DNA from 4 places in the Alteromonas sp. Cnat3-28 genome. Region 1 is predicted to be linked to each of the others. Evidence: predicted binding sites of a transcription regulator. Region 1 holds the regulator's gene; each other region holds the start of a gene.

What was found. Region 1 encodes LexA, which represses DNA repair genes until DNA is damaged. Its sites were predicted from a motif close to TACTGTATNNNNATACAGTA; they were not measured.
Region 2: a site for LexA is predicted at 3,763-3,782, ahead of uvrD (DNA helicase II). Genes of this name have one in related genera too.
Region 3: a site for LexA is predicted at 2,841-2,860, ahead of MHM87_RS02460 (YebG family protein). Genes of this name have one in related genera too.
Region 4: a site for LexA is predicted at 3,181-3,200, ahead of recN (DNA repair protein RecN). Genes of this name have one in related genera too.

What each region holds. Positions count from the first base shown of each region.
Region 1 is NZ_JAKREY010000002.1:297,278-302,141, reverse strand. Features, by position in the region: gene MHM87_RS03485 (hypothetical protein) at 1-741, shown strand, start outside; gene lexA (transcriptional repressor LexA) at 854-1,480, shown strand; gene coxB (cytochrome c oxidase subunit II) at 2,063-3,226, shown strand; gene ctaD (cytochrome c oxidase subunit I) at 3,236-4,864, shown strand.
Region 2 is NZ_JAKREY010000024.1:250-5,113, reverse strand. Features, by position in the region: gene rarD (EamA family transporter RarD) at 1-146, shown strand, start outside; gene MHM87_RS17805 (diguanylate cyclase) at 212-1,489, opposite strand; gene uvrD (DNA helicase II) at 1,532-3,703, opposite strand; gene cysE (serine O-acetyltransferase) at 4,167-4,864, shown strand, end outside.
Region 3 is NZ_JAKREY010000002.1:60,341-65,204, reverse strand. Features, by position in the region: gene MHM87_RS02475 (PAS domain-containing methyl-accepting chemotaxis protein) at 1-27, shown strand, start outside; gene MHM87_RS02470 (ABC transporter permease) at 157-1,482, opposite strand; gene MHM87_RS02465 (ABC transporter ATP-binding protein) at 1,482-2,285, opposite strand; gene MHM87_RS02460 (YebG family protein) at 2,508-2,795, opposite strand; gene rpsF (30S ribosomal protein S6) at 3,042-3,443, shown strand; gene rpsR (30S ribosomal protein S18) at 3,455-3,682, shown strand; gene rplI (50S ribosomal protein L9) at 3,709-4,161, shown strand; gene MHM87_RS02440 (efflux RND transporter permease subunit) at 4,621-4,864, shown strand, end outside.
Region 4 is NZ_JAKREY010000019.1:8,029-12,892, reverse strand. Features, by position in the region: gene MHM87_RS16285 (fatty acid cis/trans isomerase) at 1-1,205, shown strand, start outside; gene nadK (NAD(+) kinase) at 1,296-2,171, shown strand; gene dps (DNA starvation/stationary phase protection protein Dps) at 2,431-2,940, shown strand; gene recN (DNA repair protein RecN) at 3,241-4,864, shown strand, end outside.

The sequences.
Region 1 (4,864 bases):
AGTTCGTCGTTTAATGTCGTGAGACTTACAGATAATGCTATTCAGTGGACACTGAACAATAATCAGAATAGTGAAATTTCGTTTATTGAAGCCATTGACGTAAATAACGATAGTTACGCCGATGCAGTTATTATTGAGAACAATCGACTTAAAGCGTTTGATATCGAGAATCAGGTGCTTATCGACTCAATCATTAACGATTTTTCAATTAATGCGCTTGCTGCCTCTGAAAAAGACGGTGTGCATTATTTTGCTGTTGGGGGCTATAGTTCGCTTAAGCTCTATAAAATGCAGGATGGTGAATTTGTTGGATTGAATGAATTGGAAACCAATTGTGACCAATTGCTCACGGTAAATTTTGATAGTGATAGCGAACTTGAATTTGCGTGTTTAAATAGAAACTACAACACCATCAATGTTTATGACGTGGCGAGCGATGCATTAGAACTCAAAGACGCTATAGCACCGTCATTCTACCCTCAGTATATAGCGGCTGTTCCAACGACGTCGTCTAATCAGTCGATTCTCGCTATCTACCAGCCTAACGAGAATGACTATTCGTACAATTATTATGACAGCATCGCATATCGCGTGGTTGAGGTTGATAATAAAGGCAATGTGGTGTGGCAAAGCCCTGGACTTGGGCTCGATAATGTTGAAGGCATGCGCACACGTCAAAATAGTGATGGGGAGCTGGAGTTACAAATTAGTAACCCGAACATGGCTCTTCTCGTAAAATAAGAGGAAAGCACTTGTCGTAGGCTATTGCAGATCGCAAAAGACGCGGCAAGTGCTTGTTATTTAGTTTTAGGTGTATATACTTACAGGAACTGTATGAACAGACAGGTCTTTTATGCGCCCACTCACAGCTCGACAAACCGAAGTTTTAGAACTTATTAAAACAACCATGTTAGAAACGGGAATGCCGCCTACTCGTGCGGAAATAGCCCGTCAGCTTGGCTTTCGTTCTGCTAATGCAGCAGAGGAACATTTGAAAGCATTGGCGCGTAAAGGCGTGATTGAAATTTTGCCTGGTACGTCTCGTGGCATTAAGCTCAATATCCCTCTTGATAACGACGCACAAGAAGAAGAAGGCCTACCGTTAATTGGGCGTGTTGCAGCCGGTGAGCCGATCTTGGCGCAAGAGCATGTTGAATCGCACTACAAAGTCGATCCTGCACTGTTTCAACCCCATGCCGACTTTTTGCTACGCGTTAACGGTATGAGCATGAAAGACATTGGTATTTTAGACGGTGATCTTCTCGCTGTTCATCGCACCACTGATGTACACAACGGTCAGGTGGTTGTGGCGCGTGTAGATGAAGACGTCACCGTAAAGCGTCTAGAGAAACGCGGGCGTGAAGTATTGCTTCATGCTGAGAATGATGAGTTTGCACCAATAAAAGTTGATTTGGCGACTGAACATTTTGCGATAGAAGGCATTGCGGTGGGTGTGATCAGAAACGCTGACTGGATGTAGTATTTTAGCTTGTTTGTATAAAAGCGGCGCGTTAGCCGCTTTTTTTATGTCTTTTGTTCCTGTTTTTTTCTTCAATCTGCCAACTTAGGTTTTATCCTGCCCAGCAAACCTGTTGGTTTTCTGCGCGCTTATTTTTATCATTACTCACGTTATTCTTTCTATGAATGCTTCAAGTATTTTCCATTTTTTATTTTGAATTTTGTTTGAAATCGACATTGAGTAATCGATTACTTATTGATTTCTTAACTAGTTAGTCGAGCATTTACTTTAACCCCGTGTTCAAAATGCCTGTTTGATTCCAAGGGCATCTCACAGCAATGGCTTTCTCTTTTTGCACGTGAAATCCCCCGCGACCATTTTAGTAAATGATTAAAAATTAACCACTTCGTTAAATTTTTAATAGAAAAGACTAGACGGCACGACATTATTGCGCAATTCTTATACAGAGATTAACAAAATAATAACAATGGCTCTAAATTTGTTTTACAAGTTGAGGTTATGGGTCAATCGTTCGCAAACCATTTGGTAGGGCATCGCGCAAATTAATCAGCGTCTTTGACCACGCCATTACGGAGGTGCTGAGTGAAACAACTAACGACCGTTTTCGCAAAATGGTGTTCTAGTATACCAATTTTGCTTTTTTCCCCTTTGCTTTTTGCGCAAGAAGCAAGCGAAGAAGCCTCTTCGCTTAACTTAAGACGCGGTGCTACCGACATCAGTGGGCAGGTATACGACCTCCATATGTTGATGTTCTTCATTTGTGTAGGTATCGCGGTTGTAGTTTTTGGCGTGATGTTCGCCTCAATGTATCTACATAGAAAGTCCCGTGGCGCCAAGCCAGCTAATTTTCACGAAAACGTGAAGGTTGAAATTGCTTGGACCGTTATTCCTTTCCTTATTCTTATCTTCATGGCGGTACCCGCAGCGAATACTCTAATTGCTATGGAAGACACGTCTGAGCCTGACATGACGGTGTTAGTAACAGGCTCTCAATGGAAATGGCATTACAAGTACATGGATAGCGATGTAGAGTTTTATTCTTTACTCGCCACTCAGCGCGAGCAAATAGAGAACAAATTCCAGAAAACAGATAACTACCTGCTTGAAGTTGACCGCCCTCTGGTTATTCCCACAGGTAAAAAAGTACGTTTTCTTATTACCTCTGATGACGTTATTCATTCTTGGTGGGTTCCTGACTTTGCCGTGAAAAAAGATGCCAACCCCGGCTTTATCAATGAATCTTGGGCCAAGGTTAATGAGCCAGGGATCTACCGTGGGCAATGCGCTGAGTTATGTGGAAAAGACCACGGTTACATGCCCGTTGTGGTTATCGCGAAAGAGCCTGCCGAATTTGACAAGTGGATGAACGAGCAAGAAGAAATTGTTCGCAAAGCAAAAGAAGAAGAACAGCGTTTGCTTTCTATGAATATGTCTATGGATGAACTGATGAAAGAGGGCGAGCGAGTATACAACGCAACGTGCGCTGCTTGCCATATGCCAAATGGTGAAGGTTTACCTGGCGTGTTCCCGGCATTAAAAGGCAGCAAGATGGCACTAGAAGATCAGCAAGGTCACATTGACATCGTGCTGCATGGAAAGTCAGGAACGGCCATGCAAGCGTTTGGAAAAATGCTAAGTCTTAAGGAAATTGCCGCCGTAGTCACTTACGAGCGAAATGCCTGGGGCAATAAAACTGGCGATATGGTTCAAGCCAAAGATGTCAACGCAGTGGCAAACGGAAACTAGGAGCAGACAATGAGCAAAGCAACTGAAGTTATTTCGCCAGATACCTCTGCGCCTCATGACGGTCACCTACATGATGACCATGAACACCACGATCATATTCCTAAAGGGATAACGCGTTGGTTGTTTACCACTAACCATAAAGACATAGGCACACTTTACCTGTGGTTTGCCTTTATTATGTTTTTAGTTGGTGGTGCGATGGCCATGGTGATCCGCGCTGAACTATTCCAACCCGGTCTACAAATTGTAGAGCCAAACTTCTTTAACCAAATGACTACGGTACACGGGCTTATCATGGTATTTGGTGCAGTAATGCCAGCCTTTACTGGGCTCGCAAACTGGCTTATTCCCATGATGATCGGCGCCCCTGACATGGCGTTACCGCGCATGAATAACTGGAGCTTCTGGATTTTACCAGGTGCCTTTCTCATTCTATTGAGCTCGCTCTTTATGGAAGGCGGCGGCCCTGCTTTTGGATGGACTTTCTACGCGCCCCTTTCAACGACTTACAGTGGCGATTCGACAGCGTTGTTTGTGTTCTCTGTTCACATTATGGGTATTTCATCCATTATGGGTGCGATTAACGTGATTGTGACCATCTTTAATATGCGTGCGCCAGGCATGACCTGGATGAAAATGCCGCTGTTTGTATGGACGTGGCTTATCACGGCATTTTTGCTGATTGCGGTAATGCCAGTGCTCGCCGGTGCGGTTACCATGGTGTTAACTGATAAGTTCTTTGGCACGAGCTTTTTTGATGCTGCTGGTGGCGGCGACCCGGTTATGTTCCAGCATATTTTCTGGTTCTTCGGACACCCTGAAGTGTACATTATGATCTTGCCCGCTTTCGGCATTATCTCGCAAATTGTTCCTACCTTCTCTCGAAAGCAGCTGTTTGGATACGCGTCTATGGTTTACGCCACGGCGTCGATTGCGCTGCTCTCTTTTGTTGTGTGGGCTCACCATATGTTCACCACGGGCATGCCGGTGTACATGGAAATGTTTTTCATGTTTGCCACCATGCTTATCTCGGTGCCTACTGGTGTAAAAGTGTTTAACTGGGTAGCGACCATGTGGCGCGGCTCACTGAGCTTCGAAATGCCAATGATGTTCGCTATTGCCTTTATTGTGCTGTTCACCATTGGTGGGTTGTCAGGGCTAATGTTGGCGATCACGCCCGTGGACTTCCAATATCACGACACTTACTTCGTTGTAGCCCATTTCCACTATGTACTGGTAACTGGCGCGGTCTTTTCCATCATGGCTGCGGTGTATTACTGGTTGCCTAAATGGACGGGAAAAATGTATGACACAACCTTAGCTAAATGGCATTTCTGGTGCTCATTGGTATCGGTCAATGTGTTGTTTTTCCCTATGCACTTTGTGGGTTTGGCTGGTATGCCACGCCGTATTCCTGACTATGCATTGCAGTTCGCTGATTTTAATAAATGGATAAGCCTGGGTGGCTTTGCATTCGGTTTATCTCAGCTCATCTTTCTTGCCCTGCTTATCAAGGCATGCAAAAAGCAAGGTGAGCCGGTATCAGCGCAAGTTTGGGACGGCGCAGAAGGATTGGAATGGGAAATTCCATCACCCGCTCCTTATCACACGTTTGAAACGCCACCTGTCGTTAAGTAA
Region 2 (4,864 bases), on a different contig from region 1:
TGGCGGTTTACCTGTACGGCGAACCACTTGAAGAGTCGCGCTTGGTAACCTTCGGCTTTGTGTGGTTTGCGCTTATCTTGTTTAGTGCCGACTCGCTAGTTAATTACCGCAGTCAGCGTAAAGCGCGAAAGCTAGCGGTGGAGTAGGGGCTTTTGCGCACAAGTCATTTTTAAGCGTCGGACAGCTAAGCGGCAATGGATTGAGTGACAAGCTAAAGCAGTGAAGCTTGCTCTTGCTGAGGAACATCTGGTGGTTCGCACTTCACTTGGTTGCGCCCACTATTTTTGGCGGCATAAAGCTGCTTGTCGGCAAGGCTTAGTAGCTTATCTACGCGCTGAGTGTGGGCGCCACTTACCCCAATACTGCAGGTCACTTTAATGTCGCTTTTAGGCAACTGAATAATTTCCGCTTCCACCACTTTTCTGAAGTCGTCTAAACGCTCACAGGCTTCTTTTAGTGGTGTTGATGGCATGTATATACAAAACTCTTCACCACCAAAGCGGGAGATAATTTCGTCTGGAAAATAAAACTCAATAAGGGCCGCCATGGCTTTTAGCACAATGTCACCTGCGTCATGGCCATGGGTATCGTTTATCGATTTGAAAAAGTCTAGGTCAATAAGGGCGAGAGCGTGATCCTCAGACAGGTTTTGGTGTTGCACAGTAACCATGTAGAAGAAGTGGCGCCTGTTAGGCAAACCTGTTAAATAGTCGGTGTTGGCCACACGGCGAATTTCTTCAACGCTCTCTATATATTCTACGTTCTGCATCACGCGACACAAGAACTCTTCATGACAGTAGGGAACTCGCAAGAAGTCATTTGCACCACTCTTAATAAAGTGCGCAGACATTAACATGCCTTTGCCTCCAGCAACGCCCATAATTGCCAGCTGCTCTTTCGAAAAGGCTTTTCTTAAACTGGCGACAAAGTGCGTGCCTGTCATATCAGGTAACGTGTTGTCAGTGATAACAAGACGTACGTTTTTGTGTTCAGACAAGCATTGCATAGCGTCTGTAGCCGTTAGGCATTCAAACGCAATAAAATTGTGGCGCTGAAGTAATGAAACGGTTTTTGAGCGCAACACCCGATTAGTGCTTACCACGACGACGCCGGTAGACTTGTTTTTTTCTAATCGGCTATTAAGACGATTGAGGTAGTCGTAGTTCTGCGAATTTTCTTTGGGAATGTAATCAACAACGTCACGCTCTAGGACTTTATCGCGAATAGCGCTATCTAAACTTTCTGTTGTAGCAATGGTGGGAATGAAAGACTCAACCGTAAAGTCGATGGCTTCGCCCTTTGGTGCATCGGGAAGCGAGTATGCAACAATAGCAGACAGAAAGGTTTCCGGCATATTTTGCGAAAACCGTGCTTTGCCTTCAGTCAGCGACGTTGCGCCAACGGGGGTAAGACCTGCCCGGCGTACTAATTTCGCTATAAGTTCAAGGTTGCCTTCACCATTTTCGATGATCAGCACGTATTGCTGCATACATTTCAACTTAGGTTTAGGCTACCTTGCCTATTAATAATGTTACGCTTTCTCCAGCTTTGCGTAAGCAAGTACCAGCCATTTGCTGCCAAATTCGTCGAAGTTTACTTGAACTCGACCGTGCTCACCACTCCCTTCGTAGTTAAGTACGATCCCTTCGCCAAATTTACGGTGTACAACTCGCTCACCTAAACTAAAGCCTGTTTCTTCAAAACTGGCGTGCGACGTTGCTTGGCTAAAGCGGTTGTGCACGGGCCGCGAAATAGTCGATTTTAGCCTTACTTCTTCAACGCAGTCTGCTGGCATTTCGCGAATAAATCGAGAAGCAGTATGATACTTATCTTGGCCATAGAGTCGACGACTTTCTGCATAAGTGATATACAACTTTTGCATTGCCCTGGTCATACCAACATAGCAAAGTCTGCGTTCCTCTTCCATTCGACCTGGCTCGTCGTTGGTCATTTGGCTAGGGAACATGCCTTCTTCTACACCTGCTAAGAATACCAGTGGAAATTCAAGGCCTTTAGCAGTGTGAATGGTCATCATCTGCACGGCATCCTGGTCTTTATCCGCCTGGGTTTCACCTGCTTCCAGCGACGCATGAGCTAGAAAGGCTGCCAGAGGCGACATTTCTTCGGCTTCTTCAGGCACGATAAATGTTTTACATGCAGTAACCAATTCTTCTAAGTTTTCTAGACGTGCTTGGGCCTTTTCTCCGCGCTCTGCTTGGTACATGGCGTACAAACCAGACTGGCGAATGGCTTTATCGGCTTGTTGGTCAAGGGGCTCATCTAACGTTGATTGCTCTAGCTCAGTAATGAGCAACACAAAGCTTTGCATAGCGTTTAGCGCGCGGCCTTTAAAGCCACCTTCATTAATGAGCAACTGACACGCCTGCCACATTGAACAGTTGTGCATTCGCGCGGTGTCGCGCACTTGCGATAAGGTTTTCTCACCAATACCGCGACTTGGGGTGTTTACTACACGCTCGAAAGCTGCATCGTCGTGCGGGTGGCTTACCATGCGCATATAGCCAAGGGCGTCTTTAATTTCTTGGCGTTCGAAGAAGCGCAGACCGCCGTATATGCGATACGCCAGCCCTTCGTGTAGCAAGGCTTCTTCCAGTACTCGAGACTGGGCGTTGTTTCGATAAAGAATGGCGGTATCAGTAAGGGCGTTGCCTTGATTAAGCCAATCTTTGATTTTCGAAACAATAAAGCGCGCTTCATCTAGCTCGTTGAAACCCGCATATACAGAAATCAGCTCGCCTTGCGCGTCTTCCGTCCAAAGCTCTTTCCCTAAACGGCCCGTATTGTTGTCGATAACCGTGTTCGCCGCTTTAAGAATGTTTCCTGTAGAGCGGTAATTCTGCTCAAGGCGAATAGTAGTAGGCTCGTTGAAGTCTTTCAGGAAGTGCTGAATATTATCTACGTTTGCGCCGCGCCAGCCGTAAATAGACTGATCGTCGTCGCCAACAATCATAATGTTATTATTACCACCACTACACAGCATACGAAGCCATGCATATTGGATATTGTTGGTATCTTGGAATTCGTCTACCAACACTGCACGGAAACGACGTTGATAGTGGGCTAATACTTCTGGGTTTTTAGCCCATAATTCATGTGCGCGTAGCAACAGTTCAGCAAAATCTACCAAGCCTGAACGGTCACAAGCGTCTTGATATGCCGCATAGACTTCGCGCATGGTCTTTTGAATATGATCGCCGTGGGTTTCAATGTGCTGAGGGCGCAAGCCTTCGTCTTTGTTGCCATTTATGTACCACTGAATTTGACGAGGCGCCCAATGCTTTTCGTCCAGGTTCATGGCCTTCAGAATGCGGCGAATAAGTCGATATTGATCGTCCGAATCAATTATCTGAAAATTCTCAGGCAAGTTGGCTTCTGCATGGTGCGCTCGTAGTAAGCGATGCGCAAGCCCGTGGAAGGTACCAATCCACATATTGTGCAGGCTGCGACCCATCAACGACTCTATTCGGCCGCGCATTTCTTTGGCTGCTTTATTGGTAAAGGTTACTGCCAAAATAGAAAAAGGGGCGATGTTTTCGACTTCCATTAACCACGCAATGCGATGCACTAATACGCGGGTTTTACCACTGCCCGCGCCAGCCAAAACTAGGGCGTTAGATAGTGGGGCTGCTACTGCTTCACGCTGTTTGTCGTTTAGCTCGTCTAGCAGTCGAGATACATCCATAGTGTGGTACCTGTTAGTTAATAGTGTTATACATTCAGCAGCGCGCTATTATGCCACCTGCCTGTTGATTTATACAGTCCAGTTTTTCCCAATGAAGATAAACTTCAACGGCATTATACGTTCGTGTGCAATCATGATTTTAAGTATTATTTAATGAAAGATACGAGCGCTCTGAACGTTCTATTAAGTTAATGGAAGCACTCGGTTAGACGCAGCGAGAGAGCAGAGTGCTTTAACGATGTATACATGTACGATACGGTTATTAGCTATAACGAATTAATTCGATAAATTGATCGAATTATGCGCTTGGTCGGTATCACATCGGTATTGCATCACATCAAACTCAGGTAAACTTTTACGCGTTCCCTTTTGTCAGCATAGATATGCCCAGCAAGGAACAAGTTTAGATTGCTTACCCAATTTTCTGATAGAACACAGCATTTTTATATAACGGGACATGCTCATGACCGCACTTACAACGCCCATCGATTTTTGGTCTACGCTGAAACAAGAAGCGCAAGTTGTTGCTGAAAAAGAGCCTTTGCTGTCTAGCTATGTGCATGCCAGTGTTCTTGCACATCACAACTTTGAATCGTCGCTAAGCTTTATTCTGTCGAACAAAATGGCAGACGACGTCATGCCTGCGCTCGCCATTCGTGAAGTTTTCGATGAAGCTTACTTACTTGAGCCTGGCATCAGCGAAGCGGCAATTGCTGACATTCTAGCGATTAAGGCGCGGGATGCGGCGGTCAACGATTACCTCACCCCCTTACTTCACTTCAAAGGTTTCCATGCTGTGCAAGTACACCGCATGGCGCATTACCTTTGGGTTCATGGGCGTCATCAGCTTGCTTTATTCTTACAAAGCCGCAACTCTGCAAGCTTTGGTGTAGATATCCACCCTGCTGCGCGTATTGGTAAAGGCGTCATGTTTGACCACGCAACTGGCATTGTAGTGGGCGAAACTGCAGTGGTTGAAGACAACGTATCTATTTTGCAGAGCGTTACATTAGGTGGTACCGGTAATGAGTCGGGCGACCGTCACCCTAAAATTCGCCAAGGCGTGTTAATTGGCGCTGGCGCCAAGATCCTTGGAAATATTGAGATAGGTGAAGGCTCAAAAGTAGGCGCAGGTAGCGTTGTACTTAATAGTGTTCCCGC
Region 3 (4,864 bases), 240 kb from region 1:
ATATTGCGTTTCAGTACAGATAAGTGAGTAGGAGAGTAATACTCACTCCAGCTCGCTTAAGCTCGCTCCATTAAAAGACCTATTGCCTATTTGCGCACAGATGTGGGGCTAAATAGAAGCTGACAAAACCCGAAACAACGCTGTAGGCTTGGGTATTTATGAGTTCGCGTTTAGTCCCGCGTGTAGGCCGCGTCTGTAGGCCGCCACAGCGGGGAATAGTGAAACCAAGTATGTGCACCCCAGTATCAGTAAAATGATAATAACACTGCTTTGTCCAAACAGCGGGCTGCTTAAAAACAACCCATAGGTACTGCTTAACCAAGGTTTTAGTGCGCTCATAAGCCCAGCTACCAAGCCTAAACTCAGTGCGGCACTCACAATCGTAAGCAGCATCGCTTCAATCTGTATGAGTAGCAGTAAGGTAAACGGTCCTGCGCCTATAGTTCGTAAAACGGCGATTTCTTGATAACGCTCCCTCATCGTTGCTAGCAGCATAGTCGCAAGCCCAATAAGCGCGCAGATGACGATAAGACCGGAAAGGCCAAGCAATAGCGATTCAACATTTCCCATAATTTGCCAAAGTTCTGCGAGTGCCATGCCCGGTAGAATAGCCATTAGCGGCTCTTTTTTACTTTGATTAATTTGATACTGAAGCTGCAGTGCAGTTACCCGATGTTTAAGCCCCAGCATCACCACGGATACTGACTCAGGCGTAAACGCTTCGCTATTGTAAACTGCATGTTCTTTTGTATGCTCGTCATGCTCATGCTCATGCTCATGCTCATGCTCATGCTCGTTCGCCTTGTCAGCAGATTTACGGCCTAACATTGAGGTGGGCGAATGTTTAGGTCCTGTGTGGGCTTCTTCAAGTCCCTGTAGGGTAACGTATACGGCTTTATCTACGGGCGTACCGGTTTTCTTAACTATGCCTGAGATAGTGAAAGGGTGATCATCATGGTTGTTGAACGATACGCTACCCAGACCATGGGAAATAATAATCTTATCCCCTACCTTGTACCCCAATGATTTGGCGATATCTGCGCCAATAACGGTAGACAGTGGCTGCGTAAATGTCGAGCCTGCTGCCATTTCAAGTGATTGCATATCACCGTATTTAAAGTGGTCGAAAAAGCTGTTGGTCGTACCTACTACTCTAAAACCTCTGTGGGTATCACCCAAAGATAGTGGGATAAGCCACGATACCTGCTTGTTAGATTGAAGCGCCGCAATACTTTTATATTCAATACCTTTGGTGGGAGTGCCTATATTAAACACTGATGACAGGAGTAAATTAAGCTGTCCACTTGGTGCGCCAACAATAAGATCTACACCAGAAACGGTGCGCGTAAAACTGGTTTTAACTTGGGTGCGAATAATGTCCACGCACAAAAGTAAACTAATGCTGATGGTAATGCTTAAAAGTGTGAGGATTGCCGTTGTTTTCCTGCGCTTTAAGCTTTCAATAGCAATGGTACTTAGCATTACGCACGCTCCTGTGCTTTTGTGGCCTCATCGCCTCGCGTTTTTATGTGGTTTGTACTTGGGTTTAATTCACTCATGCTGCAGTGGCGGTCGAAATAACTCTCCATGGCTTTATCGTGACTAACAAAAATCATGGTGCTTTCACCTGCAACGTCTTTTAGCAGCGACATAAAACTATCTCTGGCATCGGTATCTAGGGCAGAGGTAGGTTCATCGACAATTAATAATTGTGGGTCGTTAATCAGTGCTCTGGCAATGGCAACGCGCTGCTGCTGACCAATACTCAATGCGTCAGCTTTCGCATGCAGCACGTGAGAAGGCAGCTGTAGCTTGTCCAGTAAATGACGAAGCTTTGCGTCTGATGCTGTCTTGCTGACGTTTGTACTTGCAAAATACACCGCCGCATTAATGTTCTGTGCCACAGAAAGGTAGGGAATAAGATTAAATTGTTGAAAAACAACGCCGATATTGCGTGCTCTAAACTTGTCCCGCTGTCGGTTCGATAATGCGGAGAAAGGCTGCGCTAATAAGGCGATGTCGCCCTGAGTTGGAGTTAATGTTCCGCACAGCAAATTGAGCAATGTGCTCTTTCCGCTACCCGAAGGCCCTGAGAGAAAAACGTGCTCACCTTGCGAAACTTGCCACGCTTTAATGTCAATGATGGGGGGGCTTTCTTTGGTGTACGAAAACTGTAAATTGCTAACTTCAATCGCTTTGTTGCGCTCTTCAGTCACTGCACTGCGGCCTTCAACTACTGCATTGCGCTGGGAGTGAGTGCTATTGTTTTTATTGATGGTATTCACGCTAAGCCCGACCTGTATTTACGTCTTATGTTCACATTAGCAAAAGCGACACGTCTGTTCACCCAGTTAAAAACCAGAGAAAACACATTGCCGCGTTGAGGTAATGTTATCAAATAACATTTTTTCGTATAGCTATGCTATCAGATCTCATCAGCCTAAAGCGGCAATTGCTCTTATTAATTGCTCATCATAACGACGCAAAAGAAAGGCGCGCCTAAATTATCAGCCGTTAGCTTGTAGCTTTACCACTTCTGCGCTTTCATCTTCTAATACGCTTTCTGCGGTAGCGCCTTTGAAAATCTTACTGATTTTATCTTTGTTTTTAGACAGCATAATGGTGAGTTCTTCCACTACGCTATCGTCTAGCTTAATGCCCTTCGCATAAATGTAGTCAGCAAGGTTATCCGCTGCATCGAGCATTTTGTCATACTGATCGGCTTCTTTTTTGTCGGTAGTTACCAATTTTTCTACCCCTTTGTGCGTAACAACATACTGTGTGGTAATGGCCATGGTAGGTCCCCTGTTTGTTAAAGACACAAAAACTGTACAGTATTTTACTGTATAAATAAACAGTATTTTGATTAAATGTCTGAGCGTAGTGTTTGGGGAAAGGGCAAATGATTGTTCTAAAGGTGATTAATGCTTGTGCAATTAGTAACTGCTGCGTATAATGCGCGCCCTTACAGCCATCCCAATTCGTTCCTTGTCTCCATACAGTCGGCTGTACTGTCGAGGCTACAACCGTAAGGAGCTATAATGCGTCATTACGAAATCGTATTTATGGTTCACCCTGATCAGAGTGAACAAGTACCTGGTATGATCGAGCGTTATACCACAATCCTAAAGCAAGACGGTGGTCAGATTCATCGTTTAGAAGATTGGGGCCGTCGTCAACTGGCTTACCCAATTGAAAAGCTGCACAAAGCCCACTACGTACTAATCAATGCTGAAGCGTCTGCAGAAGCTGTTGATGAATTGGAAAATGCTTTCCGTTTCAACGACGTGATCCTACGTAACATGGTTATGCGCACTAAGACTGCTGTGACTGAGCCTTCTCCAATGATGAAAGAAGAGCCTCGTCGTGAGCGTCGTGACGATTCTGCTCCTCGCCAAGATCGCGCGGAAAAGAAAACTGAAACCACTGAAGACAACGCTTAAGGAGATCACCCATGGCTCGTTTTTTCAGACGTCGTAAGTTCTGCCGTTTCACTGCAGAAGGTGTGACTGAGATTGATTACAAAGATATCGCTACTCTTAAGAACTACATCACTGAGAGCGGTAAAATTGTCCCTAGCCGTATTACTGGTACAAGCGCAAAATATCAGCGTCAGCTGTCTTCTGCGATCAAGCGCGCACGTTTCCTTGCGTTGCTTCCGTACACTGATTCACACAAGTAATTTGGCGAATATAAGGGTTAGCTAAGATGAATATCATCCTACTAGATAAAATCGCCAACCTTGGCGGCCTGGGCGACCAAGTGACTGTTAAGTCTGGTTACGCTCGTAACTTCCTTTTCCCACAGGGTAAAGCGGTTCCTGCAACTAAAGACAACGTTGAAAAGTTCGAAGCACGTCGTGCTGAACTTGAAGCGAAAATTGCTGAGCAACTAGCTGCTGCTAACGCACGCGCTGAAAAAGTTGCTGAGCTTGCTGAAGTTACAATCGCAGCTCCTGCTGGTGACGAAGGTAAACTTTTTGGCTCTGTTGGTACTCGTGACATCGCTGATGCAATCACTGCAGCTGGCGTTGAAGTACAAAAAGCAGAAGTTAAACTACCTACTGGTACTCTTCGTGAAACTGGTGAGTATGACATCGACTTACAACTTCACTCTGACGTTATCACTTCAATCAAAGTGATCATCATTGCTGAAGCGTAATCGCTGACGTATTTGAAAAAAGCCGCTCCTAGAGCGGCTTTTTTTTGCTCTAAATTTTTGTTCGATACTTAAAGAACAATACCAATCCGCATAGATGATTGCCCACCCAGAAGGTGCTGGTAAGTTTCCTAGCAAAGCGTGGGAATGTAGGAATGGCCGTTGCTTTTCAAATTCCCAGAGTGAAGATTGCCAGACCTTCCCGAAGGGCGAGTTTAAAATATCCCTACCCTCACTCCACGTCGCGACGCCTAATTAACGATGGGTGTAAGCAAATATGTCCAGCGCCGACAAATGGCGTATTTTTGAGGTCCACTCATCTGCGATAAATAACGTTTTTTAAACGGTATTTAAACAAAATGTTAATAATCGCTGAAATTCTTAGTGTCATGGCTTTAAACTTTTTCTGTCATTCCTGCGACCTATAGTAAACCAAACAATAAAAAGCATAAGTGCCATATTATGGACATCACTAAGCAAGCAATAAAAAACGCGACTGGGGTAGGTATCGGAATAACACTGCTGGTATTTTTAGGGCTATATAGCCTGTTTAATTTACCTGTACAGCTGTTTCCTGACATTGAAAGACCGAATATTAACATCCAGACCTCGTGGCGCGCTGCTTCGCCCCAAGAAATTGAGTCGGAGATCATTGAACCTCAAGAGGAAGTGCTGCAAGGGATCCCTGGCCTTGAGTCGATGAATG
Region 4 (4,864 bases), on a different contig from region 1:
GTCCCGTGTGCAGAGGACAAGTCGCGCTTAACGTCATTAACGATCGATTCTGGGTGTTCTTTGTCGACCCAGACATTGCAGCCTCTGAAAAAGTAAATGCTTTTTACGCTTCTCAAAAAGAAAACCTCCACCTTCCCGCTGAAAAAGATAGCTCAGCCCTTGCGGTAAACTGGGTTAAATACGCAAAGCGCCAAGGCGAATATATGCGTGCAAGAACCACCTTTTTGAACAATGAATTCAAAAATGAAGAGCATTTGAGTGTGTCGAGTATATGGGATGGCGACGGCGATAATACCAATGCCAGCTTAACCGTATTTCGTCATTTCGATAATGCCACAGTTGTTAAGGGGATGGTTGGCCAGCCCACTAAAACAGCATGGGTGATTGACTATGCCTTGTTAGAGCGCATTCACTATTTGCTTGTGGCTGGCTTTGATGTTTACGGCAATTATGGCCATCAGTTATTGACCCGTTTGTACATGGATTTCTTGCGCATGGAAGGTGAATCGAACTTCCTTAATCTGCTTCCTCCAACTACCCGCCATGACCTTCTCGACGATTGGTATCAAAACGCAAGCCCTGAACTTACCGATTATTTGGAAGGTGATATCAACAGTTTCGAACAACCTTCTGGCATAGCGTTCGAAACAGATAATCCTCAACAAGAACTTTATCAATTGTTATCGCAATACTTGGCTAAGGTTCAACCGAACGCCTCAACCTACAATAAACGTTTGCTATCAGCTGAACAGTTCGAAGCATTAGAGCGCTTAGATTCACTTCCTGCTCAACAAGCGACCTTGATGCCTGAAACTACCATGATTGTGATTCAAGACGACAAAAACCCAGACAACATTGATGTATTCACTGCCCTTAGAAATAGTGCGCATTACAATGTAAATAGCCTATTTGAAGAAGAGGAAAACCGGGAGCCTTCTAAAGATTCAATCACGCTAGTTCATGGTTTGTTGGGCAGTTACCCTGACGCATTCTGGTATATCAATGCCTCAGAAATAACGTCTTCGATTGAGAAGCTTAAATCTATTAAAAGCGAAGCCGATTACAAAGCCTTGCTCAACGATGTTGGCATGCGCCGAACCAACCCTAACTTTTGGGCGTTTAGTGATAAACTAATGCAATGGTCTAGCGAGCGCTATCCTATTGAAGGCGGTCTTCTCGACTATAATCGGTTAGAAGATCGCTAAACCTTGCGCTGTGTGCCGTTTAACGCTTTTCTTTTGCAAAAAACCTGTGCTAATGTCCAACCATTGGAAATGAAAGGACATTAGCATTCCATGCCCTATCAAACCGTTGCTTTAATTGGAAAACCTCAGCACGCTGCAACCCACGACAGCCTGAACATTCTTGCCGAATATTTATTGGCAAAAGGCTGTAAATTATTGGTTGAGGAAAGTATTGCTGAAGAACTTGAAACCGAAAACTTCAAAAGCTGTAACCTTGTCACTATTGGCAAAGAGGCTGACCTTGCCGTTGTGGTAGGCGGTGACGGCAGCATGCTTGGTGCAGCACGTGTGCTCGCTCGCTTTGACATTCACGTTGTCGGTGTAAACCGCGGAAATCTCGGCTTTTTAACTGATATCCACCCCGATGATATTGTTCAACAACTTGACCTTATCTTTAACGGTGAATGCGTAGTAGAAGAGCGCTTCTTACTAGAAGTAGAAGTTTATCGACACGAAAAGCTTAAAAGTAACAACTCTGCTGTAAACGAAGTGGTGCTTCACCACGGAAAAGTTGCCCATATGATGGAATTTGAAATTTACATCGATGAGCAATTTGTATTCAGTCAGCGCAGCGACGGATTAATAGTAGCCACACCTACAGGTTCAACGGCTTACTCTTTATCAGCGGGCGGCCCTATTATTATGCCCAAGCTAGATGCACTTACGTTGGTACCCATGTTTCCTCACACACTGAGCAGCCGTCCAATCGTTGTTGATGCTGACAGTCAGGTATCGATGAAAGTATCAAAGGTTAATAGTGACTCGCTACAAGTGAGTTGCGATAGCCATATTGTTCTGCCGGTGCTACCTGGCGATGAAATTCGAATAAACAAAAGCGTAGACAAACTCCATCTTGTTCACCCTAAGGGCTACAGCTACTTCAATGTACTTCGTAAAAAGTTAGGTTGGGGTAGTAAGCTTTACTAACCTCCCTGCTCCATTTAGTTGATTCCATGTGCATTTATTACATAAGCCTGTAGCATTTTCTTGATTGCTACAGGCTTGAAAAATAAAGATTTTTTAATCTTCTCTAATTTCCTTAACGAAAACCAAGACTTATAGAAATATAAGTTTTCGGCATACCTGTTGCACCTATTACAACAAGTCGTCAGCACAAGGTCTTTGTTATTTGGCCTAAATGATGTTTCGCATCCCGCTGACTTATTTGCATTCAATAGGAGATATCATGAGTAACACCAATATCAAATTTACAGCCCCTGGAATGGATAATGATGCAGCTGCCAAAACAATCAAGGTATTGGATCAGCGATTGGTTGCACTATTAGATTTACAGTTAACGTTGAAGCACATTCATTGGAATGTAGTAGGACCAAATTTTATCGGTGTGCATGAAATGTTGGACCCGCAGGTAGATGCGGTACGCGAAATGACCGACACAATTGCAGAGCGAATTGCTACATTAGGTGGCGTACCGAAAGGTACACCAAAAGCCATTGTTGAAGGCCGCAGCTGGAACGATTATGAATTGGGTAAAGGTTTAGTACTTGACCACCTTAAGGCGCTGGATGCCGTATATGACGGTGTAAATGGTGACCATAGAAAAGCGTTAGAGCTTTTAGGTGAAATTGACCCAGTATCGGAAGATATGATCACCGGCCAACTTGCAGATTTAGAACAGTTCCAGTGGTTTGTGCGCGCGCACATTGAGTCTGGCAGCGGTGAACTACAGCAATAGAATACATTCACTGTGTTTGCAGATTGTGATTCGAACTATCTGCAATAGATTAAAGTTGTAATGTTAAGGAGAGCTTCGGCTCTCCTTTTTAAGTTTTCCCTTCGCGGCGAATCCGAATTATCGGTTATTCATAACCCACCCTTAAAAGATCGAACCTATACAATTGATTTTACGAATATTATTATCGACGCCGGTTGTTTTTAAATAAATTTTTTGCGACTTAACTTTACACAACACAAATACTGTATATATTATCAGTTACTGTATATATCATCATGTTCAACTTATTCGAGTGTGGTTATGTTAGCGCATCTTTCTATTTCAAATTTTGCTGTTGTAAAACAATTATCGGTTCAACTGGAAAACGGGTTGACTGCTATAACCGGTGAAACCGGTGCAGGTAAATCCATCGCCATTGATGCTTTAAGTTTGTGCTTAGGCGAGCGCGCTGATGCCAATGCGGTGCGAAAAGGCAGCGCAAAAGCGGAGATCATTGCTCACTTTTCTCTAAACGGCAATGTATTAGCTAAAGCCTTCCTCGATGAACATGAGCTCACCTCAGATGAAGATGAGAATAGCTGCTTTATTCGCAGAGTTATTTCAAAGGAAGGCCGTTCAAAAGCTTTTATCAACGGTATTCCCGCCTCACTTCAGCAGTTAAAAGGCTTAGGCCAGTTTTTGTTGGCCATTCACGGTCAAAATACTCACCTACAGTTGCTGAAAGAAGACCATCAAAGGGAATTCGTCGATGGTTACGCTAAGCACAACGACATATTAGTGCAGGTTAGAGAAACCTACTCTCTTTGGCGTGATAAGCAGCGCACGTTAAAGGCGCTTCAAGAACAAGCCCAGCAGCGCGAAGACAGAATTCAGCTGTTAACTTATCAGGTTCAAGAACTTGATGAATTCGCCATTGAAGAGGGTGAATTTGAAGAGTTAGAAATAGAGCACAAACGCCTGAGTAACGGGCAAAGCCTTTTAGAGCAAGCACAGACTAGCGTATACAATTTATATGAAAGCGATGAAGGCAACGCACTGTCAGTTATACAAAGCAGTATTGAACGTTTAGGCGAATTAGAGGCGCACGACGCTAGTTTAACGCCAATCATTGCAATGCTTAATGATGCAGCAATTCAAGTAGAAGAAGCGGCAGGAGAGCTACGTAGCTACTGCGATCACTTAGAGATCGATCCACTTCGCTTACAGCAAGTTGAGGCGCGCTATGCGAAGGCGATGGAACTTGCCCGTAAACATACTGTGATGCCAGAGGGACTTTATCAGCATCACCAAGAGCTAGCCGCCGAATTCAATGCTTTATCGGAACAGGAAACACTGTTAGGTACGCTTGAAGGCGAAGTAGAAGAAGCACGAGCAACGTATTTAACCGCGACCAAAGCGCTTTCTGAGAGCAGGCAACGTGCTGCTGGTAAGCTAAGCGAAGATATTGAAGTGCAAATTCGCCAAATGAATATGCCCCACGCAAAAGTGGATATTCAGATTCAATACGACGAACTTAAGAAGCCGGTGAGCACAGGTCTAGATACCGTAGAATTTAAAGTGTCTACCAACCCTGGTCAAGATGCAGACAAATTAGAAAAAGTCGTATCAGGTGGTGAACTTTCTCGTATAGGACTGGCTATTCAGGTTATCGCGAGCGGCCATCACGCTACCCCTACTATGATTTTCGATGAAGTCGATACGGGCATTAGCGGCCCAACAGCATCAATCGTTGGCGGGCTTTTACGTAAATTAGGTAAACAATCGCAAGTAATGTGTGTTACCCATCTACCTCAAGTAGCGGCACAGGCACATAATCAATTGTTTGTTACCAAGCTTACCGACGGGGAAAGTACTGAAACCCAGATGTTGGCGTTGACGAAGCAAGACAGGATCGATGAGCTTGCAAGACTATTAGCCGGTGATA